3 regions of the Klebsiella planticola genome follow, and region 1 is predicted to be linked to each of the others. Evidence: predicted binding sites of a transcription regulator. Region 1 holds the regulator's gene; each other region holds the start of a gene.

Region 1 (5,820 bases):
GTTGTCGACAGCCATGAGCAGGGGTCGCTGTGGGTCACGCCAGCATACCGCTGAGGCGATGTGGATGCGCACTCTTCACCGACTGCGCATCTTCCTTTCAGGTATACATATTGAACCGGGTGATGATGTTGATCCGTGAATAGGGTTTGAGCGAGTCGCCCTCAGGGATAAAACCGTGGAAGGCCAGCAAAGAGCGGAATGCGGTCTGCGCATCCAGCTGCAGATTGTGTTCTATCAGCGCATCGATTTTCCCCGCCTGCATCAGTGCCCGGTTTTCCCGGTCAAAATCATGGCCGATAAAGGTCTTTATGCGTCGGTTTCTCTCGGCGAAGGCGCGGATAATCCCCGCGTTACCGCCGCCGACGGTATAGACCGCTTCGGTATGCGGATGAGCATCAAGGTACTGGCACAGACAGGCGTACATCTGATGGTCAATGCCCAGTCCGCCGGCGACGACATTGATGCTGTTGCGCGGGGCAAACTGTTCAATTCCCGAGATAAATCCGGCAATACGCTCCCGCTCTCCGATGAAATCATTGCTGCCGGTGACGGCGGCGATTTGAGTGCTGTCGGCGCCCAGCCACTTTGACATCAAAAATGCCGCGGCTTTGCCCGCATCAACATTATCCATGCCGATGTAGCGCAGACGGGCGCTGGACGGAATGTCGGTGACGATGGTGACAACCGGCACGCGGCGTTTGAGCAAAGCGTCGATGGTGGAAACCAGCGAGGGGGAGTTCATGGCCTTTAAAATCACGCCGTGGCTGCTGAGCGCGCATTTTTTCAGCAGCGCGTTCATCTCTCGCTCGCTGATGTCCTCGTAACAGTGGAAGCGGAGCTGAATGCGAAAGGGGTTAAAGCTGGCTAACTGGCTGCTGAGCGCCTCCCTGACCAGCTCGCTAAAGCGTTCAGGGGTATGCATGATGACATCGAAATAGATCGTTCTTCCCTGGGCGAGCCCGGACTTTTGCAGCAGTTCCAGATCGGCCAGAGCCTGCTGAATGCGATGCAGCGTTTGCGGGTGTACCTGCCCCCGATGATGTAGCGCCCGGTCGATCGTGGCGAGACTCAGTCCTGACTGAGCGGCTATCTGCTTTTGGGTAAATTTTGCCATCGATCACATGAGGTTTTTATGAGGTGTTTTTGAGGTTCTTGATGTGGAGTCTAGCTGCTAAGTTATTTCTTAACAACGTTCGTTTTCGAGACGTTGAACAAAAAAATAACCGCCGTCTGGCACCCTTACCCCGTGGAGCTACTCATGACATCGCAATATTTTGTCCGACCCGATCGGGCCTCAGTTGAGGATTTCAACATCTTCTGTCAGCAGCAGGTGAACAAACAAGACTATCCGCTGGTCAGCGAAGTCGCTGAGGAAGTTCTGATTTACGACCATGACGTGTTAGCGCAGGCCGCGGCGACCAATAAACATGCGGTATTAAGCGAGCTACATCAGGGGCTCTCTTACGGTCCCGGCGTGCTGGTGGTACGCGGGCTTTATCAGGATATGGATGTCATCGACCGCGCTTCGGCGGTGTTTGAAACCATCATGGCCGATGAGTCTCGCACCCGGGTTCAGGCTGACCACTTTTCTCGCGCGGGGAACAATGGCCGGATCTGGAATGCGTTACAAAAGCTGGCGGAGCGTAGCCCGCAGACCTTCTGCGACTACTATGCTAATGAAATGCTTGGGTTAATTTGTCAGGCGTGGTTGGGACCTGCGTGGCGAATGACCGCTCAGGTTAACCAGGTACGCCCTGGCGGCGAAGCGCAGCAGCCCCATCGCGATTATCATCTCGGCTTTCAGCAGGGCGAGTTTGTTGCCGAGTTTCCCATCCCTGCGCAGATTCTGTCGCAGTATTTGACGTTACAAGGGGCGGTTGCGCACAGCGATATGCCGCTGGCGTCAGGGCCTACGCGCCTGCTGCCGTTTTCGCATCAGTATGAGCTCGGCTATATGGCCTACCGCCAGCCGGAGTTCGTCGACTACTTTAACCAGCACTATGTTCAGTTGCCGTTGCAAAAAGGCGACGGGCTGTTTTTTAACCCGGCGTTGTTTCATGCCGCCGGGAACAACACGACGACTGATCATGTTCGCACCGCTAATCTTTTGCAGATCTCCTCGGCGTTCGGCGTCCCGATGGAAGATGTGAACCATGAGCTGGTGTTGAAAAAAATCTATCCCCAGCTTCAGGACGGACAATATCGCGCGGGCGATTTTCAGGCGCTAATTGCCGTGGCTGCCCGGGGCTACTCATTCCCCACCAATCTTGATACCGACCCGCCATTAGGTGGAATGGTCCCGAAAACCCAACAGACTCTGGTGCGGGAAGCGCTGGCAAACCGGTGGGATGAGGAACAGTTTACTCGTGCTCTCGACGAGCATACCGCGCGCAGAAAAGGGTAGGCGTTTGCACATAAAAAAAGCCAACCGTCAGGTTGGCTTTTTGCGGTCCGCGCGGTGGGAAATTACTTTTCCAGCGCGTCGTGTGCATGTTCATCTTCGCGGCAGTCGCCTTCCGCACAGTGGCCGTAAAGATACAGGCTGTGGTTGGTCAGACGGATGCCATGGCGGTGGGCGATTTCACGCTGACGCGCTTCGATAGACTCATCGCTGAATTCGATCACTTTGCCACAATCGAGGCAAATAAGGTGATCGTGATGGTGCTGCTGGGTCAGTTCGAAAACAGATTTACCGCCTTCGAAGTTGTGACGAGTCACAATGCCAGCATCATCAAACTGGTTCAGCACGCGATAAACAGTAGCGAGACCAATTTCTTCACCCATGTCGATCAGGCGCTTGTATAAATCTTCCGCACTGACGTGATGGTTATCCGGTTCCTGCAGGACTTCCAGGATCTTTAATCGTGGAAGTGTGACTTTCAGGCCAGCCTTCTTTAATGCGGTATTGTTGTCAGTCATGCGGAATCTGTCCTGTTGCTAAACGATCTACTTCCATCAGCGGAAGTAATACAGAGAATCACCCGATGCAATGCGTCTCATTATAGAACTGCCATCGTTAAATGAAAACTGCAAGTATCGGGCCTTGTATGCTGTCAAAAACGAGGTCCCAGCTACAAACTGCGTCACCTGACCTCGTTAAATCAGAGGACATTGTACAGATATGTGATTAAAAGTTAAAAACTTGTAGCTATTAGTTTGATTGCTTCTATCTATTAATGCGGCGAAATTTAACGGTAACGCCGCACAATCATCAGGCGTTTTTGATTTCTTCGAGATGCAGCTCTTCAGAGACCTGCTTAACCCACTTAGTCACGCGTTCGTTGGTCAGCTCCGGCTGGCGGTCTTCATCGATAGCCAGACCGACGAAGTGATCGTCATCCGCCAGGCCTTTAGAAGCTTCAAAATGATAGCCCGCAGTCGGCCAGTGGCCAACGATGGTGGCGCCGCGCGGTTCAATGATGTCGCGGATGGTGCCCAGCGCGTCACAGAAGTATTCCGCGTAGTCTTCCTGATCGCCGCAGCCAAACAGCGCAACCAGTTTACCGTTAAAGTCGACCTCTTCCAGCGTCGGGAAAAAGTCATCCCAGTCGCACTGAGCTTCACCGTAGTACCAGGTCGGAATGCCGAGCAGCAGGATGTCGTAGGCTTCCAGATCTTCTTTGCTGCTCTTGGCAATGTCGTGAACATCAGCAACATCTTTACCAAGCTGCTTCTGAATCATTTTTGCAATATTCTCGGTGTTGCCCGTGTCGCTGCCAAAAAAGATGCCGATGATTGCCATGAGTAAAATAACCTCTTGAAACTTAATGATGTGGTAGTGGCGTAATGCCCGCAGATAACGGCAATCATAGCAGAACAGGAGAGGGCGCGGAAACAGCAATCACGCCCGACTGCACACTCTGCTACATGAAAGTGTTTTTTTGAGGATTTTCAGGCTTTATCCCGGCTGTGCAGGGTTGCCAGCTGGTTCATCAGCATCTCTTCGATCAAATCGCTGCGGTTCATATTGCGAGCTTCCGCCAGTTCGTTGAGCGCATCAACCGCTTCAGCGTTGAGTTTTAACTCCACACGCTTCAGGCCGCGAACTTTATCGCGTTTGAGCTGATTGCGTTTATTTATGCGCAGTTGTTCATCGCGCGAAAGCGGATTGGTCTTTGGTCTACCCGGGCGACGCTCGGTTGCGAACAAATCTAATGTCGTACGGTCCGTTTGTTCTTTTGCCATGATTCAGAGTGACTTCGGGGAAACAAGTTGCCGGGCTATAGCCGACACAGATAGCGCGCCATAATACATCAGGCGAACCGCTGCGCCAACGACCGCGGGCATTCTGCAGCGCGGTCGGGCAGTTTTTAGCCAGTTAAGCCTGCAAAGCGGTCAGATAGCGACGAATGGCGCGCAGGACGGCTTCCGGTTTCTCCGCATGTACCCAGTGGCCGGCGCCGGCGATGACGTGCGCCCGCGCCTGTGGGAACTGGGCGAGCAGGGTATCGCGATAGTCATCGGTGACGTAGGGGGAGTTGCCTCCCGGGATGAACAGGGTTGGATGAGGCCAGGCAGGAACCGTTTGCCAGCCCACGATGTGCGGATATTGATCCCATAACACCGGCACGTTGAAGCGCCACTGGCCATCAACGAAGGATTTCAGCAGAAACTGAATCACGCCTTCTTCCTGTAGATGTTCGCGCATCACCGTGGCCGCCTGCTGACGGGACGCGGCGCCGGCGTCGGTGACGGCATTGATGGCGTTGAAAATTTCATCATGACGGCGCACGTGATAGTCCACCGGAGCAATATCAATGGCGACCAGGCCTGCGATGCGCTCCGGCGCCAGCGCGGTGAGCGCCATGACCGCTTTTCCGCCCATCGAATGACCAATAAAGGTGGCTTTCTCTATCTGCCGATCGTCAAGAGTATCGAGCAGATCCTGCGCCATCGCCGCGTAGGTCATCTCCGGCGAACGGGGAGAAAGACCGTGGTTACGCATATCAACCTGCAAAATATCGTAGTCGTTCACCAGGTCGCGGGCGAGGATGCCCAGGTTGTCGAGACTGCCAAACAGACCGTGGACCAGGACAACCGGGGAATTATTGTGCGGATTTTGTGCAGATTGCGTGCGGCTATTTAATTTCATGGCAAAGTTCTTTTTTTCGCTTCGTCGGGTTAGGGTATTATGTTGGACATTCTGCCATCCGGCTGCAAGACCCAGAGCTATCTGAGTTTTACCGCCATCCTGGTTTGACGCTATCCGCGGTCAGGATTTGTCCTTATAATCCTGACAACTTGTATTCAGAATAAGATATCGCACTGGATTAAGATGAAAACAATTGAAGTTGATGATGATCTCTATCGCTATATTGCCAGCCACACCCAGCATATTGGCGAGAGTGCATCCGACATTTTACGGCGCATGCTGAAATTTTCCGCCGTTTCCCAGACTGCCGCACCGGCTGTAAAAACCGCGCCGGCGCCGGCAGCGACGCCTGCCGTCGAAGCGAAGCCCGTGAATCCGGCGAAAGATAAAGTCCGCGCGATGCGCGAGCTGCTGTTATCTGATGAATACGCCGAACAAAAACGCGCGGTGAACCGCTTCATGCTGGTCCTGACCACGCTGTACTCCTTAGATAACAAAGCGTTTGCTGAGGCCACCGAGTCTCTGCACGGGCGCACCCGCGTTTACTTTGCCGAAGATTCGCGGATCCTGCTAAAAAGTGGTAACCAGACCAAACCCAAACAGGTTCCTGGTACACCGTGGTGGGTTATCACCAATACGAATACCGGTCGTAAGTGCAGCATGATCGAACACATCATGCAGTCGATGCAGTTCCCAGCGGAATTAATTGAGAAGGTCTGCGGCACGAT
Region 2 (5,820 bases), 2.7 Mb from region 1:
GCCTGAGTCTGCGTATCGCGACCCACGCTGCTGCTGCCGCTTGGCATGCTGAAATCCATGGGGTTTATTATTCTCCGGGCTATCAGAAATCGACGTTGACGCCCAGTTGCCAGGTCCGGCCCGGCATTGTCGCCAGCGCTTTATCGTAGGCGTCCTGATTCGTCGACGTCTCAATATTGCGGCTGCTCAGGTAATCCCAGTATTGTCGATCGGTAATGTTGTAAACGCCGCCGTTAATACGCACGTTTTTCGCCACCTGCCACCAGGCCGTCAAGTCCAGCATGCCGTAGCCAGGCACGCGCATGTATTCGCTGGAGGAGTCGGTAATGGCGGAACCCGTGTTGGTATAGCTTTCGCGGTTGGTGGCGCTGGCCTGCTTACCTTTCACGAAGGTGGCGGTCAACGCGGTCCCGTAGCGTTTCGCCGGATCGTCCCAGGCTACGCCGACGATAGCCTTCATCGGCGCCACGCTGTCGAGGTCGATATATTTGTCGCCGAGATAGCTGGATTTCGATTTCCCTTCACTATAGCCGTAGGCCAGCGTCGCGCTCAGGCCGTTAACCCCTTCAAACCAGGTGCCAAAGTTGAATTTGGCGCTGATTTCGCCGCCGTAGATATAGGCTTTATCGCGGTTTTCCGCCTGATAAATCGTATAGATATTCGACGGGACGTTGGTGAAGTGGTCCGGATTGCCGGAACGGGTGTAGCGGCTATAGGCGATGAAGTTCTTATAGCTGTTGTAGAACAGGGCGGTACGCATCGTGATCCCTTCGACCACTTCGCCTTTTAAGCCCCATTCGAAATTGTCGCTGGTTTCCGTGTTCAGATCGGTGTTACCAATCAGCGCATACTGCGCTCGTCCGGCGTAGCTGGAGCCGAGGTTCCAGGAGCCGTACAGCTGGCTGGCGTTGGGGAACTCGGCGCCGCGTTTATACTGCAGGTAGGTCATGGTACGCGGAGTGATATCGTACTGGAAGGTCAGGGACGGCAGCACCTGAGTATCGGAGTTTTTACCGTACAGGCTGGCGACGGAGGACTCCGTCAGCACGCTGCTGTTGGTGGTCAGATCGCCGAGATTCTCCGGTTTGGTGGATTGATGCACCACGCGCACGCCCGGGATCACCGCAAAGTTGTGGCTGTCGAGATCGAAGTTGATCTTATCCTGAACGAAGCCGCCAAGGGTGTAGCCCCGGCTGTCGGCTTCCGGCTGCATGATCTCGCTGTAGATACTCGGGACCGGCGACTGGCTGAACGGGCGCTGGGTTTTGGTGGTGCTGGCGTTGAGCCCGGCGCTCAGGTCGTGGCGACCAATGGATTTCGCCAGCGCGGTCTGAATACCCCAGGTGTCGGTATCGTAGTCAGAGTTGACCGTTTCCATCGATCCGGTGGTGCTGTCCGGCATCCAGGTCCAGTCATGGGCCTCGGTGTGCTGGTAGTAGACTTTGGTCGACATACTGTCGAGATAGTCATTCATTGGCGTCCAGTCGTCTTTCAGACTGATGCCCCAGCGACGAGTCTGGCTGGTCTGGTTGGCATCGCCAATGATGCTGTTGCCGCTGCTATCCCAGCTGTCAAAGTGGGTGTGGTTGGTTTTATGGTAGTAGTCGAGCGTGCTGGTCAGCTTGTGTTCATCATTTGGCTGCCAGATGCCGGAGGCCATAAAGGCATCGGAGTGCCAGTTGGCCGGATAGGCGTCAATCTTATCGCTGTTATTTTGGGTTTCCTGGCCGTCGCGGCGGCTGTAGACGAAAATGCCGCGTAGGGTTTCATCTCCGCCGGCCACCGTCACGCCGTTATGCCAGCTGCGGTCGGCAGAGTCGTAGCCGCTCCGGTAGCCGAAGGCGCTGGTTTTTCCCGGGCGCAGATAATCATCGGCAGATTTCGGCTGGAAGGAGACGTTGCCGCCGATAGAGGTGTTGGCGGTTTCAGTCGAGGTGGCACCGGACTGAATATCGATGCTGCCGTACATATACGGGTCGATGTAATCGCGACCGATGCCAAACGTATTCAGGCCGGCACGGCCGACGTAGCCGCGCCCGGTCGCATCCGGCTGCGCGATGCCGTCGACATCAATCCCGACGCGGTTGCTTTCCAGCCCGCGAATGTTATAACCGGTATAGCCGCCGCGGTCGAAGCCGCTTTTACCATTACCCGAGCCGCCGCTGGCGCCGGTCGCGCCGATCAGCGGTTCGTAACGCATGACGGAACCAAAATCTTTGGCCCCTTTGTCCTGTAGCTCCTGCGCGCTGACCGAATGTTCGCTGCCGGCTTTGAGCAGGGGAGCGGGTGCGGTGACGGTCATCTGCTCGGAGCTATCCGATGAGGTGTCGCTGGTGGTGGTGTGTGCGGTGGTATCAGCTGCCCCGGCGGTCGTCTGATAGATTGCTGCAAGCAACGAAGTCACCAGCAGGCTTTTCTTAAACCAGGCCGGTGATTGAGTGGATTTGTACATAGTAGCCACGCCTTGATAATTATTAGTATCGGCTCACGCGTTACTTCCAGATTTGCAGGAGAGTCCCGTTGCTTCCGTTAGCGGACTCTGTTTCTCCATGATTATTGATTGCGAATGGTAATGATAGGTATTATCGTTTGCAACAAAATAATCATGTATTCCCCATTTAATCTGCAATTTGTTTACAATCAGCCCTTTTAGATACAGCGAGAAAGTCATGAGTCACAAAGCCGCGATTACGATCAACTACTGCTCTCAATGCAACTGGATGCTGCGCGCCAGCTGGATGGCTCAGGAGCTGCTGCATACGTTCAGTACCGATATCGGCTCGGTCACTCTGGTCCCGGGCACCGGCGGCATCTTCACCATTACCGTCGACGACGTACAAATCTGGGACCGCAAGCAGGATGAGGGTTTCCCGGATGCGGCTGAACTCAAGCGCCGGGTACGGGATGTCTGTTTCCCGGAGAAGTCGCTGGGCCACCTCGATAAGTCTGCCGATCCGGCGTAAGCGAGAGGGGAAAACGGCTGCGCCAGAGATCATAAAGGTGTATTATTTTTGCATCTTTATTGATGGGGAAGCGCAATGGCGGGTCAACGCATCGACCGGGAAAAAAAGACTATCCGCAGCATGATTTCGCTCTATCAGCGCCGCTGCCCGGACGCGCAGGCTGACGTGGAGCATTACCAGGCGCTGAACGCCTATGCCGATAAGCGGCTGGATAAATGCGTGTTTGGCGAAGAGAAGCCGGCCTGTAAGCAGTGCCCGGTCCACTGCTACCAGCCGGCAAAACGCGAAGAAATGAAGCAGATCATGCGCTGGGCGGGGCCGCGAATGCTCTGGCGTCACCCGATTCTGACGATTCGCCACCTGATTGATGACCGGCGTCCCGTGCCGGAGCTTCCGGAAAAATACCGGCCTAAAAAGTAGCGGTGGCTTTCCCGGCTTGCGCAGCGCTTAGCCGGGCGACAATGCGTGCGGTCTGTCGGTACGGTCGCCCGGGTAAGGCGTCAGCCGCTACCCGGGGTCTCTGCGGACGTCGCCTGGGTTTGATTGTCGCGAACCGACGTCCAGACAAAGGTGATAATAAACAGCGCGGTAAACAACACCACGATGGTCGGCGCCGGGGCACTATCAAGGTAAAACGATAGCCACACGCCGCCCAGCGAACAGCTTACGGCAATCGCCACCGCCAGCAGCAGCGCGCTGATAAAACGCCGGGTCAGCAGCAGAGCAATGGCCCCGGGAGCAATCAGCAGCGAGATTGACAAAATAATCCCCACCGCTTTGAGCGTCGCCACGATGGTCAGGGCAATCATGCACAGCAGTCCGTAGTGCAGCAGGCCGCAGCGTAATCCGCTGGCTTTAGCCTGATGCGGATCGAAGGCGTGTAGCAGAAAGTCGCGCCACTTTAGCCCGATAATCAGCGCAATCACCAGGGCAATCGTCGACGTTTGCCCAATATCGCTGGCGGAAATCCCCAACATATCGCCAAACAGAATATGGTCGAGATGGACTTCGGACTGAATAGCGACATACAGCACCAGCCCGGCGCCAAACATCCCGGAAAAGACAATGCCCATAATGGTATCGCGCTTGATGCGACTGTTATCGTCGAGATAGCCGGTCGCGATGGCGCAGAATAGTCCGGCAACAAAGGCGCCAATGGCGAACGGGATCCCGACAATATAGGCCACCACCACGCCGGGAAAGACCGCATGGCTCATGGCATCCCCCATCAACGCCCAGCCTTTCAGCACCAGAACAACCGACAGTAGCGCGCAGGGAATGGCGACGATGGCTGCCACCAGCATGGCGTTGACCATAAACGAAAACTGGAACGGTTCGAGAAGCGTGGTCAGCAGCATGATCCCTCCCTGGCGCGACGGCGGTTGGCCAGCAGGCCGTGTTTGGGAGCAAAGACAAAGGTCACCAGAAAGAGCAAGGTCTGGGCCACGACGATGATGCCGCCGGTTGCGCCATCCAGATAGTAGCTCAGCCAGGCGCCGAAAAAACTGGTCAGGCTGCCAATAGCGACGGCAATCGCCAGCAGGCGTGGAAAGCGGTCGGTCAGCAGCCAGGCGGTCGCTCCCGGAGTGACTACCAGGCAAATGACCAGGAAGGCGCCCACGGTTTGCAATGCCGCCACGGTACAGGCGGCCAGCAGCGTGAAGAACAGCAGCTTGAGCCCGGTGGTGTTCAGGCCAATGGATCGGGCGTGGCTCTCATCGAAAAAGGTCACCATCAGGTCTTTCCATTTCAGCAGCAGAATCACCATTGAAATCGAGCCGATGGCCGCCAGCTGAATAATATCTTCCGGGGCGATCGCCAGGATATTGCCGAGAATAATGGTCTGGATATTTACCGAGGTTGGGTTGAGCGACACCATAAACAGCCCGATACCGAAGAACGACGAAAAAATCAGACCGATAATGGCATCCTCTTTGAGCTTCGAACGCTGGTTGAGAAACAGCATGCTGCCCGCCGCCAGTCCTCCGGAGAGAAAAGCGCCGACGGCGAAGGGCAGGCCGAGCATATACGCTCCCGCCACGCCCGGTACGATGGAGTGGGAGAGGGCATCGCCAATCAGCGACCAGCCTTTCAGCATCAGGTAGCAGGAGAGAAAGGCGCACACGCCGCCCACCAGCGCCGATACCCACATCGCATTCAGCATATACTGATAGCCGAACGGCTCGATTAGCCAGTTCATCCTTCTCCTCCCGTCGTCCGACGGCTGATAAACGGCCGTTCATCGTCGGTGATAATCTGCTCTTCTCCGCCGCTGAGCACCACGTGGCGCAGCGCGCCGCTGAAAGCGAGTTCGAGGTTAGCAGCGGTAAAGGTTGTTTCCGTCGGTCCGCTGGCCAACACGGTGCCTTTGACCATCACCGTGTAATCGCAAAACTCGCTGACCGAACCGAGATTGTGGGTCGAAACCAGCAGGGTACAGCCGTCGTCGCGCAGCTCGCGCAGCAGGGTGATGATCTGGGTTTCGGTCTGGACGTCAACGCCGGTAAACGGCTCATCCAGCAGAATGACCTTGCCCTGCTGAGCGATGGCGCGGGCAAGGAACACCCGTTTTTTCTGTCCGCCGGACAGCTCGCCGATTTGCCGGTGGCGATAGTCGCTCATCCCGACGCGGGCCAGCGCCGCATCAACCACTTCCCGGTCATGGGCTTTGGCCCGTCGCAGCCAGCCCATATGTCCGTAGCGGCCCATCATGACGACATCCTCCACCAGTACCGGGAAGGTCCAGTCAACGTCCTCTGATTGCGGGACATAGGCCACCAGGTTCTGGCGCAGCGCGCGATGAACCGGCTGGCCAAGTATGGCAATCTCGCCATGGGACAGACGAACAAAGCCCATC
Region 3 (5,820 bases), 120 kb from region 1:
GCCATCCACGCGTAAATTCTGCCCGAGGTCGGCCTGCATTATCGCCAGCGCGGCGTCGTGCGGATCGCGCGCCTCGCGCAGATCGCAATAGTCAGGTTCGGCAAAAGCGCGCTGCTCATCGACCCATTGCCAGGCTTCGCCGTTATCTTCGCAAAAGCGCATGCTGAGGGTGTCGGCCTGCGTCAGACCGGTGACGATCGCCCGTCCCAACAGCGCCGGGTCCAGGTTGCCGCGCAGCTCGACATAGTGGGCGACACTCCATGCGCCGGGCAGCGTAGAGAGGCGCTCCGCCATCCAGATCCCAGGCTGCGCCGCGACCAGCGGTAAACGAGTGCTCATGTCCGGCTCCTTGAGGTTGCATAGTGGGCAGGGGTAAGGGTTGACCAGTTCGCCGCCAGCCAGCTGTTGCACGCCTCTAAGGACTGCGGCGGGCATTCCACTACCCAGCCTTGCGGCAGCGCGCAGTGGTGCGGCCACAGGCTGTACTGCTGTTGTTCGTTGCGCAAAATGTAAAACTGCCCTTGCGGATTATCGAAGGGGTTGCTGAATTGCATACCAAACTCCTGTCTTTACTCGCCATCCTCCTGTCGGCTTTCGCCCTGGCTAGCGCCTCGGGGTATGCGGAAGGATGTTGAGTCTGAAGCGCACTTTGTTATTGCGCGCGGCTCAACGGCTGCCAGAGCTGGATGAGCCCAGCCGTCAGCCCACCGCGCCAGCAAAGCGCATCGTGCCCGCCGTCAACCTGACGCCAGAAAATCGTCTGCTGTGTCTGCTGTAGTTGTGTTAAAAGCGCCTGATTGGCGCGAAAAATAAGCGGCTCACGCTCCCCGGCTTCCAGCCAGATTCGCAGCCCGTGGGGGCGGAGCACTCCCTGGCTCAGGCGTTCGATCAGCAGGCCGGTTTGCGCGCCGCCGCGATGCGGCCACCAGTAGGAGCCAGACTGGCTCAGCACGCAGCCAAAGCGCTGCGGCCAGTAGAGCGCGGCAAACATCGCCGCCAGGCCGCCAAAACTCTGACCGGCGACCACGGTACGATCGGCGCGGTCGCTAAAAGGCGCGATTTGCTGTACCCGAGGCAATAGTTCTTCCTGCACCGCCAGCCAGAAATCGGCGTTACAGGGCAGCTCCCGACTCCGGTGTTCGTTATCGATGACATCAATCAGCAGGTAGACCGCTGGCGGCAGCTTTGCCTCGCGCGTCAGCCCGGCCAGTGCGGACCAAACCGGCATACTCTCGGCCCAGAACTGGCCATCAAGCAGCACCGCCAGCGGACGCTCTGCGGCAACGGCCTCTCCGGTGGTGTAAACCCATATCCGCCGCGTATTACCCAGTCGGGCGCTGTGCCATTCAATGCACACCGGCGGTTGATAAGGCGCATTACGCAGCGACCAGCCCGGTTGTTCCGGTGCCAGCGGCAGCTCCAGCGCCGAAACGGCGTGGCCGCGCCCGCCTTTCCAGCTTTGTGGGTTTAACGGATCGGCTATCGCCCGCGGCAGCAGTCTGCGCCAGCCTTCCCGCAGCAGCGTGCGGTCCGGGCTGCCGCCGTTGAAAATCTCAGGGGCAAAATCGTCATCGCGATCGGAGGGAATAAAGCAGTAGCTGCCGCGCCAGGCGGGAGACAGCGTGGTTTGCCATTGCCAGGCATCGGTGCCGGGCACGCGCTTGAGGGTTTGCGGTACGGCATTTTGATGATGGTCGGTGACGCCGGTGATGTAAATCCACACCCGCTTCGTCAACGAGGTCTCTTCGCTGCCCGCCGGATCCCGCCACCAGAAGGTCACCCGGTAGCTATCGCCAACGGTCTCGGCCTGCGGACCGAAGATCCCCTGCCACCAGTCATCACTTCCTGTCATTAACATTCCGTCATTAACCCTATGTTTACCGTGATTTTTCTCAATAAACGTAATTTTTATTGATAATATTATTGATAACTATTTGCATTTGCAATAGCGTATTACCGCACTTTGGGAAGAGTCACTTCTAATTACACATGTCAGAAAGGGCCATTTGGTCAGCGATGGAATGCCTTCGCCCTCTACTGACCACATTTCTGCCGCCTCCCCTCCCGGTGGGAAGGGGTTCCAGGGGCATGCGGCAACGGAAAGCAGGACGTAAAATGAATAACAAGATCAAATCCTTGACCTTGCTGGTCAATCTGGGAATTTATGGGGTTGCCTTCCCGCTGTGTGCGGAAGAGACCCTCGACAGTAAAAAAGCGGCCACCGAAGAGACGATGGTGGTCACTGCCGCCGAACAAAACCTGCAGGCGCCGGGCGTATCGACGATCACCGCCGAGGAAATTCGTAAACGTCCCCCCGCTCGCGATGTCTCCGAAATTATCCGCACCATGCCGGGCGTTAACCTGACCGGCAACTCCACCAGCGGCCAGCGCGGGAATAACCGCCAGATTGATATCCGCGGCATGGGCCCGGAAAATACCCTGATCCTGATTGATGGCAAACCGGTCACCAGCCGTAACTCCATCCGCCTGGGCTGGCGCGGCGAGCGCGATACCCGCGGCGATACCAACTGGGTCCCACCGGAGCTGATTGAGCGCATTGAAGTCATTCGTGGACCGGCTGCGGTCCGCTACGGCAACGGCGCCGCAGGCGGCGTGGTCAATATCATCACCAAAAAAGGTGATAACGAGTGGCACGGTTCGTGGAACACCTACATGAACGCCCCGGAGCACAAAGATGAAGGCTCCACCAAACGCACCAACTTCAGTCTGAACGGCCCGCTGGGCGGCGATTTCAGCTTCCGCCTGTTGGGCAACCTCGATAAAACCCAGGCCGATGCCTGGGATATCAACCAGGGCCATCAGTCAGAACGTACCGGTATTTACGCCGATACGCTACCGGCCGGCCGTGAAGGGGTAGAGAACAAAAATATCAACGGCGTCGTGCGCTGGGATTTTGCGCCGATGAACTCGCTGGAGTTTGAGGCGGGCTACAGCCGCCAGGGCAACCTGTACGCCGGGGATACGCAGAACACCAATACTAACGATCTGGTGAAAAAGAACTACGGCAAAGAGACCAACCGTCTCTATCGCCAGACCTACTCGGTGACCTGGAACGGCGGCTGGGATAACGGCATCACCACCAGCAACTGGGCGCAGTACGAGCACACCCGCAACTCGCGTAAAGGCGAAGGCCTGGCCGGGGGTACGGAAGGGATTTTCAGCAGCGATCAATTCTCTGATATCGACCTGTCCGACGTGATGCTGCACAGTGAAGTCAGCGTTCCGTTCGACCTGTGGGTCAATCAGAACCTGACGCTGGGTACCGAATGGAACCAGCAGCGGATGAAGGATCTGGCCTCCAACACCCAGACCTTTATGGGCGGCGACATTCCGGGTTCAACCAGCACTGGCCGCAGCCCGTATTCTCAGGCGGAGATCTTCTCGCTGTTTGCCGAAGACAACATCGAGCTGACCGACTCCACCATGCTGACCCCGGCGCTGCGCTTTGACCACCACAGCATTGTGGGGAACAACTGGAGCCCGTCGCTTAACCTGTCCCAGGGGCTCGGGGATGACTTCACCCTGAAAATGGGCATCGGCCGCGCCTATAAAGCGCCAAGCCTGTACCAGACCAACCCGAACTACATTCTGTACAGTAAAGGCCAGGGCTGTTACGCCAGTGCAACCGGCACCGGTTGCTATATGATGGGTAACGAAGACCTGAAAGCGGAAACCAGCATCAACAAAGAGATCGGCCTTGAGTTTAAACGCGACGGCTGGCTGGCCGGGGTGACCTGGTTCCGTAACGACTACCGCAACAAGATTGAAGCCGGCTATGCGCCGATCTCCCAGACCGGTACCGGTAAAGTGAAAACCGATATTTACCAGTGGGAAAACGTACCGAAAGCGGTGGTAGAAGGCCTGGAAGGGACATTGAACGTCCCGGTTAGCGAAACCGTTAACTGGACCAACAACATCACCTATATGCTGCAGAGTAAGAACAAAGAGACCGGCGATCGTCTGTCGATTATTCCGGAGTATACGCTGAACTCAACGCTGAGCTGGCAGATATACCAGGATGTTTCCGTGCAGTCGACCTTCACCTGGTACGGCAAGCAGGAACCGAAGAAGTATAACTACAAAGGTCAGCCGGTAACCGGCAGCGAGAAGAACGAGGTGAGTCCGTACAGCATCCTCGGCCTGAGCGCGACCTGGGACGTCACCAAATACGTCAGCCTGACCGGCGGCGTGGATAACGTCTTCGACAAGCGCCACTGGCGCGCGGGTAATGCCCAGACCACCGGCGGCGATACCGGTTATATGTACGGCGCGGGCGCCGAGACCTATAACGAATCGGGCCGGACCTGGTATATGAGCGTCAACACGCAGTTCTGATTACGCGCCTGAAGACCAGGCCGTTCTCTCCCCCGGAGGACGGCCTGGCTATCTGGCCTCCTGACAGGACCACGACAAAGCTATCCCCTCGCCTGCATCCTGACGTAGGATGACCCTATGCAAACGACACACTCGACTTTTCTTTTTGCCGGCCATCGGCTGCATCAGATTGATTTCGACCCGGCCACCTTTGCGCCTCACGATATCCTGTGGCTCCCCCACCATCAGCAGCTCGAAAATTGCGGCCGGAAACGGCAGATGGAACATCTTGCCGGGCGTATCGCGGCGGCCTGCGCCCTGAAAGCTGTTGGCATAAAAGGCGTTCCCGGAACAGGTGACCAGCGGCAGCCGCTGTGGCCTGTCCCCTGGTCTGGCAGCATCAGCCACTGCGACACCCGCGCGCTGGCCGTCGTCGCCGCCCGACCGGTTGGTATCGACATCGAAAACGTGCTCACCCCCGCGCTGGCGACGGAGCTGGAGAGCAGTATTATCAGCCCGACCGAACGCGCGGTGCTGAAGGCGAGCGGACTGCCCTTCGAATTGGCTCTGACGCTGGCTTTTTCGGCGAAAGAGAGCGGGTTTAAGGCCCTGCCTCTCACGCAACAGTCAGGGACAGGGTTTATGCACTTTCGGATAACCGACATTCAGGGCGAGGTCGTCACTTTGTGGACTGAGCAGCAGATGTACCAGGTGCATTGGATGGCGGTTGAGCCCTGCGTCATCACGCTTTGCCAAACGCAATACCGGTAATAAAGGAAGAACCCGCGCGGTCAGAGCCGCACGGGGGAAACGCCATGCTGGCTCAACACATCGTTTTCGCGAGGGCGATAATAGCCTGGGCATCAAAACCGTGGTGCTGGCGCATCCAGCCACGATCCGCCGCCGCCGCATATTCGCCATCAGGAATACCCAGCCGTTTCAGCGGAATACCGATACCAGCCTCCGCCATAACCTCTGCGACCAGGCTTCCCAGACCACCGTTCACATTATGCTCTTCAACCGTAATCACCGCGTTGCTTCCCTTCAGCGCGGCCAGTAACGCTGGCGTGTCGCAAGGGCGAATCGAAGGTACGCTGACCACCTGCGCCTGAATCCCTGATTCTGCCAGCGCTTGGGCAGCCTCGACAATTTCATGCACCGTCGAACCGGTAGCGACCAGCGCCAGATCGTGGCCTTCACGCAGCGTGTTTACGGCTCCGGGGACAAAGCGATAGTTTTCAGCATACAGCTCCGGCAACGCTTTGCCGTCGAGACGGATGTAAACCGGCCCCTGATGTTGCAGGGCGTAGTCGATTATCTGTCGACATTCCCGTGGCGATGACGGCGCATAAATCTCAATGTTGCCGAATCCCCGCATCACCGCAAGGTCATCAATCGCGTGGTGCGTGCTCGCCAACGGGCCATAGCTGGCTCCCGCGTTCAGACCAAATAATTTGACGTTGGTGTTGTTGTAACAGACATCGA

What was found. The regulator Fur, encoded in region 1, represses iron uptake genes when iron is present. The targets are predictions, from matches to a motif close to ATAATAATGAGAACNACTATCAA.
Region 2: the regulator Fur is predicted to act here: its motif matches at 2,567-2,589, upstream of MC50_RS02875 (TonB-dependent receptor domain-containing protein).
Region 3: the regulator Fur is predicted to act here: its motif matches at 1,918-1,940, upstream of fes (enterochelin esterase).

Annotation. Positions count from the first base shown of each region.
Region 1 covers NZ_CP026047.1:3,320,321-3,326,140, forward strand. Annotated here, with positions in the region: gene MC50_RS16010 (Gfo/Idh/MocA family protein) at 1-54, shown strand, start outside; gene MC50_RS16015 (substrate-binding domain-containing protein) at 98-1,114, opposite strand; gene MC50_RS16020 (phytanoyl-CoA dioxygenase family protein) at 1,259-2,404, shown strand; gene fur (ferric iron uptake transcriptional regulator) at 2,467-2,919, opposite strand; gene fldA (flavodoxin FldA) at 3,212-3,742, opposite strand; gene ybfE (LexA regulated protein) at 3,892-4,185, opposite strand; gene ybfF (esterase) at 4,319-5,092, opposite strand; gene seqA (replication initiation negative regulator SeqA) at 5,276-5,820, shown strand, end outside.
Region 2 covers NZ_CP026047.1:603,926-609,745, reverse strand. Annotated here, with positions in the region: gene MC50_RS02875 (TonB-dependent receptor domain-containing protein) at 83-2,452, opposite strand; gene MC50_RS02870 (SelT/SelW/SelH family protein) at 2,670-2,963, shown strand; gene MC50_RS02865 (nitrous oxide-stimulated promoter family protein) at 3,039-3,383, shown strand; gene sitD (iron/manganese ABC transporter permease subunit SitD) at 3,464-4,321, opposite strand; gene sitC (iron/manganese ABC transporter permease subunit SitC) at 4,312-5,163, opposite strand; gene MC50_RS02850 (manganese/iron ABC transporter ATP-binding protein) at 5,160-5,820, opposite strand, start outside.
Region 3 covers NZ_CP026047.1:3,196,294-3,202,113, reverse strand. Annotated here, with positions in the region: gene entF (enterobactin non-ribosomal peptide synthetase EntF) at 1-339, opposite strand, end outside; gene MC50_RS15445 (MbtH family protein) at 336-554, opposite strand; gene fes (enterochelin esterase) at 653-1,858, opposite strand; gene MC50_RS15430 (TonB-dependent siderophore receptor) at 2,116-4,356, shown strand; gene entD (enterobactin synthase subunit EntD) at 4,474-5,106, shown strand; gene MC50_RS15420 (transketolase family protein) at 5,159-5,820, opposite strand, start outside.